Regions from separate parts of the Microcoleus sp. S13_B4 genome, predicted to be linked through region 1. Evidence: riboswitches for the same ligand, from Rfam matches in the RefSeq annotation. Region 1 holds a riboswitch; the other holds the start of a gene.
The links. A riboswitch is a leader RNA that binds a small molecule or an ion and turns the genes downstream of it on or off. The one in region 1 is predicted to bind cobalamin.
Positions count from the first base shown of each region.

Region 2: it holds a riboswitch for cobalamin, as region 1 does, so the genes downstream of both, QT994_RS12370 (DUF1636 domain-containing protein) here and QT994_RS17780 (energy-coupling factor ABC transporter permease) in region 1, are expected to answer to the same signal.

Region 1 is NZ_JAUBPU010000034.1:25,698-33,874, reverse strand. It holds gene cbiQ (cobalt ECF transporter T component CbiQ) at 1-550, opposite strand, end outside; gene QT994_RS17785 (energy-coupling factor ABC transporter substrate-binding protein) at 547-879, opposite strand; gene QT994_RS17780 (energy-coupling factor ABC transporter permease) at 883-1,602, opposite strand; cobalamin riboswitch at 1,664-1,810, opposite strand; gene QT994_RS17775 (Uma2 family endonuclease) at 2,044-2,805, shown strand; gene QT994_RS17770 (FAD-dependent oxidoreductase) at 3,054-4,628, shown strand; gene QT994_RS17765 (DUF2834 domain-containing protein) at 4,911-5,243, opposite strand; gene QT994_RS17760 (pentapeptide repeat-containing protein) at 5,301-7,433, opposite strand; gene QT994_RS17755 (hypothetical protein) at 7,449-7,775, opposite strand; gene QT994_RS17750 (hypothetical protein) at 7,873-8,177, shown strand, end outside.
Region 2 is NZ_JAUBPU010000017.1:44,578-52,754, reverse strand. It holds gene QT994_RS12390 (metal ABC transporter permease) at 1-769, shown strand, start outside; gene QT994_RS12385 (WD40 repeat domain-containing protein) at 1,037-2,125, opposite strand; gene QT994_RS12380 (GTP-binding protein) at 2,263-3,234, opposite strand; gene cobW (cobalamin biosynthesis protein CobW) at 3,417-4,451, opposite strand; gene QT994_RS12370 (DUF1636 domain-containing protein) at 4,742-5,152, opposite strand; cobalamin riboswitch at 5,175-5,321, opposite strand; gene QT994_RS12365 (serine/threonine-protein kinase) at 5,591-7,597, shown strand; gene QT994_RS12360 (serine/threonine-protein kinase) at 7,685-8,177, shown strand, end outside.

The DNA.
Region 1 (8,177 bases):
CAATCCAAAGTTCATCGGCGATCGCCAATAAGCTAAAAATAAACCGATACATTAGTAATAGCAGTTCTGTGACTAACTCTGGGCAGCGTAATTGTCTGAGAATTTGCAAGATTTCGGTAAATGGAACCGTCAAGAGGATGAAATACATACAGCTTGTCGATGCGAAGGCGCGGGCCAATAGCAAGCTCACTTGGTATATACCTGTGCGGCTCACATACAGATAAAAAGTGCCGATGCTAAGGCCCCAACCTTGCCAAATATCCCACTGAATCGCGGGGATACGATCGCCCGCAACCGCACCCATCGCCAAAGCAGGTAAACTTGTCAGCAAAAACATCAACGGTAGCGACAGCAACCGCAAATAGAGTTTCCCCGGAATACCCGCATAGATGACGATCCAGACAGCCAACCAAAGGCCGATCGACAATTCGACCATCGCCCCAGAAACTAGAGACAGAATTAAAAGGGCGATCGCAAATGATAACTTGTGAGATGGCGGCAACCCGCGCAAGCGATTGGTATAAGCCAGACTATCAATTTGATGGTTCATTCCGACGATTTATGATCAGACTGCTGCCGAGATTGCGATCGGCCTTTATACAACCCAATGACATACCCAACTACGCCAGCCCCCATCGCCGCTTGAGACGCAAACAATAGACTTGAAATTTCGCTGCTAGCGGGCTCAAATAAGTGATTGAACCAAGGTTTATAACCCGGTTGAATTTCCGTAATTGCTTTCTTAGCTTGGTCATCGGCACCGCCATATTCACCTCGCACAAAAACGAGAGGAAACACTGCCAGAACAATCACAGCGCCAGCCAAAAGCCAATTTTGCCGCGAAGTAGATTGGTGATTTTTTGTAGGTTTTTGATTCACGGCTTAGGACTCCTGTCTCAATAATTTCAAAGTTTCCAACTCCGGCTTCCCGTAAGAATGCAGCCAATTCCAGACCAATACAGTCAGCAATCCCTCACTAATAGCCAGCGGTACTTGAGTGATAGCAAAGATGCCAGCAAACTTGAGAAACGAAGCCATAAAACCGCCACTTGCTGCCGGAAAAGCTAATGCTAATTGAATCGAAGTCGTCACATAAGTCAGCAAATCTGCCAAAGCCGCCGCACAAAAAATTGCCGCCCTCTGGCTACCAGTTCGCAACAGCAATTGATAGATAAAATACGCAGCGAAAGGGCCGACAATCGCCATCGAAAACATATTCGCTCCCAGCGTTGTCAAGCCACCATGCGCTAACAGTAACGTTTGAAACAGCAGAACTAAAGCCCCCAGTACCGCCATCACCGAAGGACCGAACAAAATTGCACCCAAACCAGTACCCGTCGGGTGAGAACAACTGCCCGTTACCGAGGGAATTTTTAAAGCAGAAAGCACAAAAGTAAACGCACCCGCCAAAGCAAGCAATAGTTTAAGTTCCGGGTGTTCTTTTGTAATGCTAGTAATCGATCGCAAACCTACTGCAAAAAAAGGCAACGCCACCATCCACCAAAATGCAGCCCATTGCACCGGCAAAAAACCTTCCGAAATGTGCATAGCTGCGGCAGGCGTTGCCGAACCCAAGACAATATAACAACTCAAGCCAGCCATCAATCCCAAGCTGACCAATTTCCGATTTCTGGTCTTCACACTGAACCTCGCAGATGAGACTATGTAAACTAACACATCGGCGGGCATCCTGACTCAGAAAGCGACATGACTCTCATTACAGTTGCGGGACAGCGCCGGACTTGCACCGAACTTTCCCCGTTTCCTCTAACGGCTGCTCCCCATTAGAACCGACTGGTTAGACATAGTTTAGTCGATCGCGTAAGTCTCAGCAAATCTTTTACAAAAATTCATTTAGATTAACTCAGTCGAGATTACCTATCTTCTTCGTTATATTTTTTCTCTTCCTTCGCGTCGTTCGCGCCTTCGCGGGTGGTTAAATAAATATTCTTTTAGTATTTACAAAGTAGTTTGTAGCCAGATAAACAAGTATCGCAAAACAAGTAAAGGCTATAATCTTAGTGAGTTTTGAGGAAAGTCGCCATGTTAGATTACAAGTTTCCGAGGCACTGGCCCTCAGCCGATGAACTACCCGACTCTGATGAAACGCCTGTGGATAACGAACTGCAAGAACTAATACCAGGGTTGTTAAAAGCAATATTGCTCATACTTTGGGCAGAACGCATGGACTGGTTTTTTGGCATAGATATGGGTATCTACTATCACCCCGACAAACCTGCCATTGTGCCAGATGCTTTCTTGAGTTTAGGTGTAGAAAGGTTTTATGATGAAGAATTGCGCCCCAGTTACGTGCTGTGGGATGAAAATGTTCTGCCGACTTTTGTGCTGGAAGTAGTTTCCCCAACTTATCGCAAAGAATACACCACAAAGTTAGAGGAATATCAAGCTTTAGGCGTACTTTATTACGTCATTTATTCTTCTCGCCGCCGTCGTAAACCTCATTTGGAAATACACAAGTTAGTCAATGGGAAGTACGAGTTACAGCCAGGACATCCAGTTTGGATGCCTGAAATTGGTTTAGGGATTGGTTGTGAAAGGGGAAGTTATTCTGGGGTGACAAGGGAGTGGTTGTATTGGTATGATGCCGATGGAAAACGTTATCTGACTCCTGAAGAACAGGTGAAAGAATCAGCCCAGCGCGCCCAACAGGAATCGCAACGCGCCCAACAGGAATCGCAGCGCGCCCAACAGGAATCGCAGCGCGCCGATCGACTGGCTGAACGTTCTGATCGATTGTCTCAGCGATTGCGGGAGTTGGGGATAGATCCTGATAATCTGAGTTGATGGCAATCAAGAGTACCAGACTGACCGACTCTAGACGCTCAGAAGCCGGGTTTTTCAACAGAGATCGATCGTCCTCAACGAAAGATTTTCTGGAAAAAACCCGGTTTCTGCATCCAAGAATGTGTGAATATTTATCGCAAAAATCAGGAAAGATCGAGCTAGATTTGGGAAAAACAGAGAGTTGGACGGCAAACATTGAGATTCAGCTCGAAAAGATGAAAATTAGGAGAGGGTATTAAATAATGGTCATGGATGTGCGTTCTTACGATGTCATCTGTTTTGGTGATGAAGTTCCTGGAGTTCTAGCTGTTATCTCTGCTTCCAGAGAATACCTTCGCCGAACAAAGCGTTATCCGCGAATTCTACTGATGTCGAAAGCAAGCTTGCAAGAAGGAATTGGCGGGCATTTGGTAAGAGGCGGTCTTGCTTATTTAGATAGAAGTCAGATTAGTGAACAACTTCAACAATCTTTAAAGTTAGATCCCTTTGGTTCACCGGCGACAATCTATAAAGAGTTCCTGCAAAAATCCGGTGTCACCGCAATTGCACTTGACCCCCGCAAAGCCAGTGCAGCGCTGAAAGAAATGCTGGTACAAGCTGGGGCAGATCTCCTCAGCAAAGTAGAAATTCAATCAGTCACTAAAGAAGGCCAAAAAATTGCCAGCATAACCACCTCTAAAGGCGTAGTTTATGCCGGAAAGCAATTTATTGATGCCACTGTCAATGCCGAATTAGCTCAAGCTGCTGGTGTGAGAAAGCTGAAGGGATTTGAAACATTTGGTCTGCCTAAGTCAGAACTTCCAGTCACCCTCGTTTTTGAAACCCAAGGACTCAGTGCAAGAACACTGAAAGAATTCGATTATCTGTATCTAAAACGGTTCACAAACCTGGCAGATTCAGAGAGTCAAAAATTTTTGCTGTACGCTGCAGACAAGGATGCCCAACTAGCAGAAGAACTTAGGCGAGAAATGATCGACACCCAAGGCAATGTCAAAACTCTGTGGGCGGGCAATGATTACATCGATGTACGCTCGCCGGCTTTGTCTGTAGCTTACCACTCTTTTAGAGGAATAAAACTATCTTTTCGTGAAAGCGGCGTAATTTTAGACGAGGGAAATATAGCCATACTTCCAAATGATAGACTTTCCTGGAATGCGCTTTTATTTGCAGTCACCAGCAGCGAAGCGGAAGCCTTAGCGAGAAGCGGCAGCAAACCCACGGCTAATATGCAAAGAGAGATGTTATTTGTTACAACTTGGCTGAGGAGTTTGGGCGCTACTTCTGTTACTTATGCCTCAGAAATTTATATCAGACACGCTGGCAATGTGACGGGAGTTGTAGAACCTTTAACCGGCGCACAAATGCTGTTAGGTGGCGTACCTGCTAATGAGGCGCTGGCAACATTTAGCTATCATTTTGATGTACGCGGAGGCATCCCAGGTATTGGCGAGAAAGCAAACAGTCTAGGATGGTTTAAAAGTCTGAGTTTTAAACACCCTATCTTTAATGTTGGCATCCGCCACGCATTAATTAAAAACGTTCCTAACCTGGCAGTGGTCAGTCCGTGTGCTGGATTTCAAGGGTTTGCTTGTTCTGTCGGCAGAATTGTGGAATTCAACGCCGCAGTTGGTCAAGGTGTGGGTATCGCTGCGGTTAATGCAATTCTAAATAACAAAAATCTAGCCGATGTATCTAACCGAGAAGTGAGACAAGTTCTCGCTGAAACAGGTCAGTTACCTAAAATTTTTGGAACTCCAAATAATGGTGATGCAATGCTATTGGCGCAATTCGAGACTCTTGCCAGTTCGGATGCTATTGCGTAATATCAATTTCAATAAACAATGCAATAGTAGGTTTGGTCGGGGGAACGAAACTCAACACAACAGTTTTTAGCAAGAAATGAGTAAAAATGCTATTAATATTATGTCCCCTCAAACGACAACAATCACGTTGGTTTGTAATGACGAATTTAATCCTGATAAAATTCTGAGGACTTCCGTCGTCACTACAAACATATAACGGTGATTTTACCGGAAATTATATAATACCTCGATCGCCTGCACCGAATTATTGTGCTGCGTGGCACTAACCGGTTAAACAACTATTCAACTTGAGACTTCGCTTGATTTTTCCAGCTTGGTTTCCCGCACAAACAAGAAAAGTGGGAAAGCACATGAAAACGAAACAAGCACACCCAGAAGTATGTACAGCCCTACAAAACTTATATCCCATCGTTTTGACTCAGCGTACATCCAAGTGCTGCCTGCTACAGTTGCGATAAACAAATCTAAACTTACCGATTTCGCAGCAAGATTAGTCGAACTCTCGTTTACAAAGTCGAGCAAGCCAGCATTGCTAAAAAACTGCAAGTTATAGTACCAAGGCAGCACAAGGCCCAGAATTGTTAGGATGAGGTAAATGATTCGCTTAACGCTCATAATTACCCTACGTGTTGGTTGATCCACTGTATTAGCCTACTCGCTAACAACCAATCCTTACTTCTTCTGCGGGCACTTCGGATGAATCCCCCCCTGCAAACAAATGTAAGCAATTTGACTTTTATCTAAATTCTTAGCCTCCGTAAAATCAACTCCTAGGAATCGACCCGATTTACTCCCCGTCGGACTTTGAATAAATTGATCCGGAGCTGTTTTCCCCAGAAACACAGCGCCTTTAAAATTCGCGCCCGCTAAATTCGCGCCCCTAAAATCAACCGAACTCACCTCCGCATTCCGAAAATTCGCATCTTGCAAGCGAGCATCTTTTAAATTCACGTTGGCGAGTTTAGTTGAACTCAAGTCGGCATTTTGTAAGTTAGCGCCGCTCAAATCAGCACCGGACAAATCAGCACCTTGCCATTCAGATTTAGACAAATTTGTCAAGGACAACTGAGCGCCTTGAGCCTTCACTTTGGCCAAACGGGCACCTGACAAATCCGCTCCCGACAAATTAGCGCTTCCGATATCTGCACCAGTAAAACTTGCATTTTTTAACTGTGCTTCCTGCAAATTGGCGCCGATTAAAATAGCACTGCTGAAATTAGCTGAGTTCAAATTGCCGTTTGACAAATTAGCTTTGTTCATGACAGCGCGCACAAAAGTAGTCCGGTTCATTACAGCACTGTTCAAAAACGCCCCGGTCAAATTTACTCCTTCCAAATTAGCGCCGCTCAAGTCAGAAATCCAATCGTCAAATGTAGCCGGACGCCTGTCTTCGCCGGTGCCGTAAAAGCGAGATCCCTGCAAGCTGGCATTGGTTAAATTGGCATTTTTCAGCTTAATTCCCGACAAGTCAACTTTGTTTAATACTAAAGTAAACTGAGACGGACCGGCAGGACTTTGAGCTAAATCGGTGCGGCTGAGATCCGCGCCGTTGAGTTGGCTGCTATACACTGTGAGAATTTTGCCGATCGCCCTTTGTACTGTTCGCTGGCGGGCGGCCGCTAAGTCACGTTCCGGGGCCTTGCCGCCAAAGCGCAGTGAATCGAGGTCGTTGCTGAGGGCTTGGTTCAACCGCTGCAACTCAGGCAAAGCTTTCGGCCCGCTACTGACTAAAGCTTGCTGGATCGCGTCCAGCATGGCGCGGTTGTCTTCTTGAGCTAGCAAATCCGCTAGCAGAGGTACGGCGCGGGAGTCTTCCACCGCCCCCAAAGCCAAAATAGCCGATCGCCTGCCCGATGCCCCGCTAGCCGATGTGGGAGACAATTTGCTCACTAAAGCTACAAATAATTGGTCGTTCCGCTGCCGGGAATCCCGCATATTTGCTTGACTTTGAGTGTAGATGAGAGTGCCGACAAACAAAGTTAAAATCAATCCCGCGCTACCGATGGTAACTATCACTAAAGTTGTGCCCGGGTGTTGGCGCATCCAATTCCACAAACTGCGATTTACTTTCAGGCCGCTTTGCGGAGTCACAACCAAAGCCGCAATCTGCGCGTCTTCCTCTGTCCAATCTTGAGTCTGGACAGGATTGTCAGACAGTTGATTCGATCGAGCGTTGACGACCAAAGTATTCGCGAGGCGATCGTGTCCGGATTGCCGTTTGTAACGCCATGCAACAGCGCCGTCTGCGAGCACTGCCAAGCCGCTCAACCCCCCTAAAATCAGCAAATCAGGAAACGCGCCGCTCAAGCGCCAAATGCCGTAAGCGACGCCCAGAGGCACTCCCCAGCGCCCCAAACTTTCGCGAATTAGCACTTGCCCAAAACCCGGAGGAGTACCCGACGCTGTGACAACTTTGACCCCAAACCAGCGTTTGGGGGTAGTTTGACCGGTTCTGGCGAGCAAAAACAGTTGCCAGCCCGCTAAAACTGCCGGTGCCAGCAGCGCCCCTGACCAGAAGAGATTAGTTAGGGGTGCGACTCTGGGGCTGCGATCGCGCACGGGTATGCCCAAAGTACGGGCGACGGTTTCGGATGCTGCTGCTACTGAGGAATTGAGCGGCACGGTTTGAGATTCCTTGTTCACCAATGCCCCGATACTGAAGGGAACGAGGGCGCTGGCCGCAATTAACGAAATTTCCACGGCCCAAGCGCCGCACCTGCGAACCAGCAGTGGCATTTGCTTGGATTGTGTTGGCCAAGACGGATCGGGTTGATTGATGCCGCTGGGCGCGGTGGGGTTAGCCATATTTAGAAATTCCTATTATTTGTCGTTAGTATTTGAGGACTGGGGGGAAATTGCCAATTTATACGCTATGTAGATTAGCACTCCGAGAACGGCAAGAGTCATCAGCGCTGAAATTAGCTGTACGACGCTATTGAAGACTGTCAGGACAATTATCGCTCCGACGGCAAAGGCTGCCACCTGCCCCGGTTTAGGGAGTCTTTGAAACTTGTCCAGTAATTGATTGTATAAGGTTCCGACGGCCTGATAGCTGCCTGGATTTTGTGTGATGAGTGGCGATCGTTCTACTTTAGCTTTTAGTTCTCCGATCGCTTGCTGCCAATTGAAGTTATTTTGAGGATTCATAAAAAAATTCAGTAGTTATTTTAGATTAATGTGTTTGGAACCGCCATTATCCCCTACCGTCAAAGAACTAGAACCAAATGCCATTGTGTGAGGAAACATGAAGATCCATTATCCGGGCGATCGCGGCAAACTGTGGTTTAGCCTGATCGTGACCGTAGCCTTGGCAATGATTTTAGCGGATGCCGGTGCCCTTCGGAGCCAACCGCTACAAATTGCTCCGGGATTTCCCGAACCGCTGGGAGTTTCTGGAGTTTCCGGCGGCCCGAACAATAGCGGCGACTGCGGTTTTGTGTCCCAAGCACCGAACCACGTCATTGAAGTAACGCAGGATTTGCCTTACTGGCGGATTGCGGTACAAACCGCTGGAGCTCCGAGTTTGATGATTCAGGGGCCGAGGGGGCG
Region 2 (8,177 bases), on a different contig from region 1:
GCTAGGAATTCTCTGCGCGGTTGTCGGCTCCTACTTGATTGTACAGCAAATGGGAATGATGGTTGACATGATTGCCCATTCAGTATTAGCAGGATTGCCAGTAGCTTTTTCTTTAGGTTTCAATATTTCGATCGGCGCGTTTATATCGGGAATTATCAGCGCGGTAATTATGGCGTGGATTCAATCCCAATCTCGTTTAAAAATTGATGCTGTGATGGCATTAATTTTATCTACTTTCTTAGCAATTAGCGTCACGCTAATTAGCCTGTTGCGGACAACCAAATTAGATTTAGACGGGTTTTTGTTCGGGAATATCTTGTCAGTTGCACCTGCTGACGTGCAGCAGACTTTTGTCATAACTTTGATTATTTTGGTAGCGGTTAAACTCCTTTACAAAGAACTGCTATTCTATACTTTTGACCCGCTGGGGGCGCAAGCGTCCGGTTTGCCTGTAAACTGGATTTATTTGGGGATGATTTCGGCGATTACGCTGACGATTGTTGCGAGTTTGCAAACTGTGGGGGCGCTGTTAGTAATTTCTCTGTTAATCGGGCCGGGAATAACGGCGTATTTGTTGGTAAAAGAGCTACATTTAATGATGGGATTGGGAGCTATTATTGGGATTACAGCTAGCGTGACGGGTATGTATCTCAGCTATTATTTTAATATGCCGTCTGGGGCGGCAATTGTATTAGTTATTTTTGGGTTATTTTTAGGGGCCTTGCTGTTCAGTCCCAGTCAAGGAATTTTGACAAGAAAGAGAGGATAACAGTCCTGGACGCACTCTATCTGTTGTGCGATTGCTCGGTCGAGTTTATTTACTTCGTTTCAAATTTGGTAGAACGGGTGTTTCAGCAGGTGGTTTTGGTCGAGAATACTGTAGAGTTGTTCGAGAAATTGCTGTTGGGTGGTAATTGTCGATCGCCTTTGAGGATAGTGCAGTCACTAAAATGTTATTGTAATTTAGCATTTTGTCAAGACCAAGTTTTTAATTTTTATGTTTTGGTCAAACTGGTGCGATCGCCCTGCTACAAACTTAGCACCCCCTGAACTCTTTGTCGTCCATAGATTGTGACCAAACAAGCAATTCACCTCCACAGCCGCCCGCGGCGAGAAACTGGCCTGCGGGATGCCATGCGAGACAGGAAAAACCGCCCTCTGCACCTTCTAGAATTTGCAGCAATTGTTCTGCTTCAGACCACACACAAACTTGACCGTCTGCGGCTGCGGAAGCTAATAAAAATGTGTTAGGTTGAAAGGCGATCGCATTTACCACATTTTCATGCACTTCTAACGCCCAAGAATGCCAACCGACACTTTCATCAGCGTGTTTTTCCCAGACGGAAATGCCTTGAGAACTCGAAGCGGCTAACAAAGGTGCACCCAAAGAATTAGTTTTATCCGACCAAGCTAACTCCCGAACTTTCCCCGGAAAACCCTGCATTACCCAGGGTTCAAAATTGCCCCATTCATTAACAATTAAAGTATTGTCCATATTGCCACAAGCTAAATATTCCCCTTGTGGCGACCAAGCAATTGCACCGGTTGCAGAAGGTACTGATAAAATTTCCGGGTCTTCGTGCCAGTCTTCGCCATGCCAAACTTTGACACCTTGATAGCCGCTAACTGCCAGATATTGAACCATAGGATGCCATGCTAAATCGAGGATAGATGATGAGTCGAAATTCAGCGTTACTTCAACAACATTATCCTCAGCATTCCAGACTTGAACGTAGCGGCCCATGCTGAAAGCTAACTGATTGCAGTTGGGACTCCAAGCTAACTTGTCAACCCAGACGCGCTGGTTGTCCAAATCAGCAATTAATTCCCTAGAATTAACGCGCCAAATTCGTACTTTTCCATCTTGTCCGCCAGCAGCTAGGAAATTACTGTCGCGAGAAAAAGACAAGCAATCGGCTGATTTACCCGTGGCAGTTTGTAGCGTTTGCAAGGACAATTCATGAATTGCCCCTACTTTCGCCAGCATCACTTCGCCCGCAGCAGAACAAACTGCTAAAGTTGTGCCATCGGGCGACCAAGTAACAGCAGTTACGTAGTCAGACAGCATTGCTTTGGCATGAATTTCCAGGGTTTGTTCACTTTTCTTTGTCTTTTCTTTACCCATATTTATTGAATCTGAGATGTTGCACTATTCTTAAGAACTGGCAAGATGCCCGTTCCACAAGGAATGAATTTTATTCTTGTGGAACAGGCATCTTTCCAGTTCCTAAAAGGCTTATTAAAAATGGTTCAATATGTCAGTTAAACCAGACATTTATGAAAATCCTCTCGCAATTGATTTTCATTTAAATTGCGACCGATGAACACGAGTTCATTTTTCGGAGTTTCTGTAGCTTTCCAAGGTCTATCCAGCCGGCCATCGAACACCATGTGTACTCCTTGGAAAACAAATCGCTGGTTTTCTCCGGCGATATTCAAAATGCCTTTTGTCCGAAAGATATTCGGGCCTTGAGTTCGCAACAATTCCGCAATCCAATCGCTAAATTTGTTGCGGTCAAGGGCGCCGGATTCTACTATGGCTACTGAGGTAACTGTTTCGTCGTGTTCGTGAGTGTGTTCGCCCAAAAAGTCTGGTTCGATTTCTAATGCCCGGTTCAAATCAAACGCTTTAACGCCCAACAAAGCATCCATTGCTAATTCAGCGTTGCGGGTGCGGTGGATTTTGGCCATTGCATTCATTGCACGAATTCGCTTTTCTAATTCTGCCAATTCGTCGTCACTCACTAAATCAGTTTTGTTGAGTAAAACTACATCTGCAAAGGCAATTTGTTCTTGAGCTTCGTCTGCGTCCCAGTGCTGCCAGATGTGCTTGGCATCTACTACGGTGACAACTGCATCTAGCAGTAATTTTTGCCGCATATCTTCGTCTACAAAAAAGGTTTGAATTACGGGTGCGGGGTCGGCTAAACCTGTGGTTTCGATGACTATGTGGTCGAATTTGTCTCGCCGCTTCATTAAGTTACCGATAATCCGAATTAAATCACCTCGGACTGTACAGCAAATGCAGCCGTTGTTCATCTCAAAAATTTCTTCGTCGGCATCAATTATCAGTTGGTTGTCGATGCCTACTTCGCCAAATTCGTTGACGATGACTGCAACTTTTTTTCCGTGTTCTTGTGTTAAAATGCGGTTCAGTAGCGTAGTTTTGCCTGCGCCGAGATAACCCGTGAGAACGGTAACAGGAACTGATTCGATCGCCCCAGCAGTCACCATACTTGACCTCACTTATTGTACAATGATAACCATTATCGCTATTCTACACCAGACCTGCTGGCAGCGCCCACAATATTAAAGAATGTTAATAAATTGTTCGTGAGAGCTTGTAGGGGCGAGTTTTACCAATAATATTTGCTGCAATTCAAAATATCGATATACCCGCCCCTCTCAAATGACAATTAGTTGTTAATTATAGCTGCAATTCGATCGCGCTCTAACTCTCGACCGATCAGCACCAGTTTGGTTTGGCGGATCTCGGAAGGTTGCCAAGGACGATCGTAAAAATATTCTATCCGCGAACCCACACCTTGCAACACCATCCTCATCGGTTTCTTGGGAACCGCCACAAACCCTTTAATCCGATAGATTTCCTCCTGCTGCATCAAGGATTGCAGTTTTTTCACCAATGCTTCAGGTTCAAATTCGCGATCGGCAATAAAGAAAGTCGAGTTAATATCATCATCATGTTCGTGTTCCTCCTCAGTGTCGTGGTGACTCGGGCGAGACTCCAAATCATCCTCAACCGCCGCATTAAATCCCAATAGCACATCAGGGTTAATTTCGCCACCTTTGCAAGGCACAATTTTCACACTTGGACGCAACTCTTGTTGCAACCAGCTTTGGACTTTCTGGTGAGTTTCCGCATCTACGCGATCGACCTTCGTTAAAAGTACCATATCGGCACAGGCTAACTGGTCTTCAAACAATTCCTCGATCGGAGTTTCGTGATCCAAACTAGAATCAGCTTGTCGCTGTGCCATCAAAGCATCAATATCACCGACAAAAGTACCGCTAGCAATAGCTTCGCAATCGACAACAGCAACAACACCGTCTACAGTAGCACCCGTGCGAATTTCTGGCCAGCGGAAAGCTTGAATCAAAGGTTTAGGAAGTGCCAGGCCCGAAGTCTCAATTAAAATACAATCAATTTGTTCTCTGCGCTTCAACAATTCCTGCATAGTAGGCAAGAATTCCTCTTGAACAGTGCAGCAAAGACAACCATTTGTTAGTTCAACAATATTGCTGCTAGCATTTTCTTCTTCGTCGCAAACTTGGCAATCGCGCAGCAGTTCTCCATCAATTCCGATTTCGCCAAATTCGTTCACCAGAACAGCAATGCGGCGACCTTGATTATTTTGCAATAAGTGGCGAATTAAAGTAGTTTTGCCGCTACCGAGAAAACCAGTGATGACAGTAACAGGAATTTTGTGCATTGATAATTTTGTGCTTATTTGGTGGTGGGATATCTTGTTCCGAGGCTAGGCGTTCCCAGGCCGAGAGCGTAGGTGACAACTTAAGACTGAAATCTACAATAAAAGTCGCTTAAAAGCGAAGTCTAGATCCCCCTAAATCCCCCTTAAGAAGGGGGACTTTGAGAATATTTCTTTTCCCCCCCCTTATTAAGGGGGGTTAGGGGGGATCTAGATGTCGATAAAAACAAGAGAGACGATCGGTTTGACGTTAAGTTGTCACCAATGGGCCGAGCAGGGTAAGGAGAAAGGCTTTAATTTGGTAGTGGCGGAATCTTTGCTAAAACGCCTTTTTTCAGAGCTTGAGGACGCTCAGACCAAGGCAACAAACCGTCCGATTTAGCATAGTATTGACCCGCGCATTCGAGTACAGCCTCGACGCTTTCCGACTCATTTGCTGGTAAATCGCCAAACAGATAAGTGTACTTTCCAACAGCAGCAAAAGACACCGCACAAGAGTGACTGCAAGCACTCATGCACTCAACCTCTTGAATCTCAAACTTATCAGAAAACTCCCAATCTTTAGCGAGTTGCGACAAATTTTCCATAAATTGTTGACCGCCGCTTTTGCCTTCGCGCTTGCCGTTTTTCCAAACACTAGCGCAAGCAGTGCAAACAAATAGACTGTGCTTTGTGCGTACAGCCGTCTTAATTCCATCTATCATCCGTACCTCGCAGATGCATTCAAAAGTGAGTTAGATATCGGCGGGCATTCTGACTTGAGAAACCACAACAGTTTCATTACAGTTGCGGGACAGCGCCGGACTTGCACCGAACTTTCCCCGTTTCCTCTAACGGCTGCTCCCCGCTAGAACCGATCGCGAAATCACATCATACCGCACTTGCCGCCTTTTTGGAAAAAAGTTATGTTGGTAATCTCGATCCATCCAAAAAAAAATAACTCTTTGTGGAACAGGCATCTTGCCTGTTGCTGACAGGATAGAAACCCACGCCAAAAAATAACTCTTTGTGTAACAGGCATCTTGCCTGTTGCCGACAGGATAGAAACCCATTCAAAAAAAATTCACTGTTTGTGTAACAGGCATCTTGCCTGTTAATGACGGGCTAGAATCCCCTCCCACAAGAACATTACTACAAACTATATGAACGCCTTCCCCGATTTTTCCACTCACGGCTATCAGATTGAAAAAGAACTCGGACACAACAGTATCGGTGGCAGAGTTACATACTTAGCGAAAAATACGAATACTAAAAAATTAATTGTAATTAAGCAATTTCAATTTGCCCAATTAGGTGCTAGCTGGACAGAATACGAAGCTTACGAACAAGAAATTAAAGTTTTGCAAAATCTGGATTTTCCGGGCATTCCCCGCTATCTCGATTCTTTTCAAACTGACAGCGGTTTCTGCATGGTGCAGGAATACAAAAATGCCGAATCTGCTGTCGCGCGGACTTTTTCGCCGCCAGATATCAAGCAAATTGCGATCGCAACTTTAGAGATTTTAGTTGACCTGCAATCTCAGAAACCGCCGATAATTCACCGCGACATTAAGCCAGAAAACTTGTTAATAGATGACGAACTCAATGTTTATTTAGTAGACTTCGGTTTTGCTCGGATAGGAGGTGGAAATATCGCCGCTAGCAGCGTCGTCAAAGGCACGATGGGATTCATGCCGCCCGAGCAAATGTTCAACCGCCAACTGACAGAAGCATCCGACCTTTACGGTTTGGGAGCGACGCTGATTTGCTTATTAACTGGTATAAAATCGGGGGAAATAGGCAACTTAATTGATGAGAATTATAGCATTCATTTCCGGCATTTAGTCCCGCCGTTACAGCGTGGTTGGATGAACTGGCTGGAAAGGATGGTAGCGCCGAGAATTCAAGATAGATATCAGTCGGCTGCTGATGCTTTAGCTGCACTAGAATCTTTGGATGTCAGCAGCTTGCCGAAAGTGAGAATTGAGCGCGATACGCTGGAATTTGCCGCTACAGAATATGGAGAAACAATAACACAAACCATCGCAATTAGCAACCCAATTCCCGATACAATGCTTTGTGGCAGATGGGAAGTCGCGCCGCATCCGAATGATCCGCCGCATACACCTTACGATCACCCTTGGATCTCGTTTGAGCCGCAGAAATTTGAGAGCAATAATTTTGATGTCAAAATCCTAGTTGATACCAAACAATTGTTGGCAAGTCAAGCTTATGAGCGCTATATAATCTTCCATACAAATTCCGAACCCGACACTTATCAACTCAAAATTAAAGTCACAACAGCTCTCCTTCCTATACCAAAACTAACTACTTTATTGTCTAAGGGCAACCTGATTTTGATCTGCTGGTTGGTGTTATTCGGCTTTCTATTTAGTATGGGCAGCAACTATGACATTGCTTTGGGTATTATTATGAGCTTAGTCTATGGATTTGCAGTTGCTGAAATCACACTCTTAGCAGAATCACATGGAAATAAAAAAACTTGGGTAGGAGGAGTATTAGGATCGCTAATAGGATTAATTTTATATTTTTTCGTTTTGTCTGTTGTTACTGAAGTTATTCGTAATTTACCCCTATCGAACAATACAATTCTATCAATTGCTGCCTCGATAGGGATGGTAATTGCGCTGATATTCTTTAGTTTATGTGGAGCTGCACTTGGAAGTATGATGAATAGGAATTTGGCTATGATTATTGCTATTATCGGGCAATTTTTATTATTTGCATTGTTTGCATTGTTTTCTTTCGTGGCAATGATATTCGATGAGGCTTTCAATGCAGCATTTTTTATTTTCCTAAGCAATTTATGTTGCATGATAGTTTATTTGTGTTGCATGATAGTTTATAGGATTTTTCATAATCGGATTGACGAGCAGACTACCCTCAGAAGAATAATTAACATTTATAATGACAAAATAGCTTTTCTTACGACCGGATTTTGTACTAGCTTGGTAGTAGCATTTCGACTGTTTTTAAACGTTGTCGCCCAACGAGAATGGGTTGAACCAATGGAAATAGTAGCTGTAGGAGGAGCTATAATCGCCTCTTTAGCTGTCACTGGTATTCCATTACTTGAGATGAGTGTTTTTAAACCAAATAGAATCCTTGCTAAGTATCGCAAATTACAAGCAAGTTTAATTAAACCTTAAACAATTGCTCGCTTGTTTTACTCAGTTATTGAGGACTAAAGTCCTTACTAAAAACCTTTTTGTGACAGAACTTATCATTACGAACCTATGAATGATTTCCCTGATTTTTCCAACTACGGCTATCAAGTAACTCGCGAACTCGGACACAACCGCGCGGGCGGTAGAGTTACCTATCTCGCTACTGAAATTAATACAAAACGTTCCGTTGTTGTCAAACAATTTCAATTTGCCCAGACAGGTGCTAATTGGACCGAATATCAAGCTTATGAAAAAGAAATTCAGATTTTGCGAGAACTCGATAACCCCAACATTCCCCGTTATTTAGATTCTTTCCAAACTGCATCGGGTTTTTGCATGGTGCAGGAATACAAAAATGCTAATTCTCTCGCAAATTCCCGCCAGCAAACACCGCAAAAAACTAAGCAAATTGCTATTTCTGTGTTAGAAATACTCAAATACCTGCAAAATCGGGTGCCGCCTGTTATTCACAGAGATTTAAAACCCGAAAATATCTTAGTTGATGACAGGATGAATGTCAGCCTGGTCGATTTCGGATTTGCTAGAATCGGGGGGGGAGAAG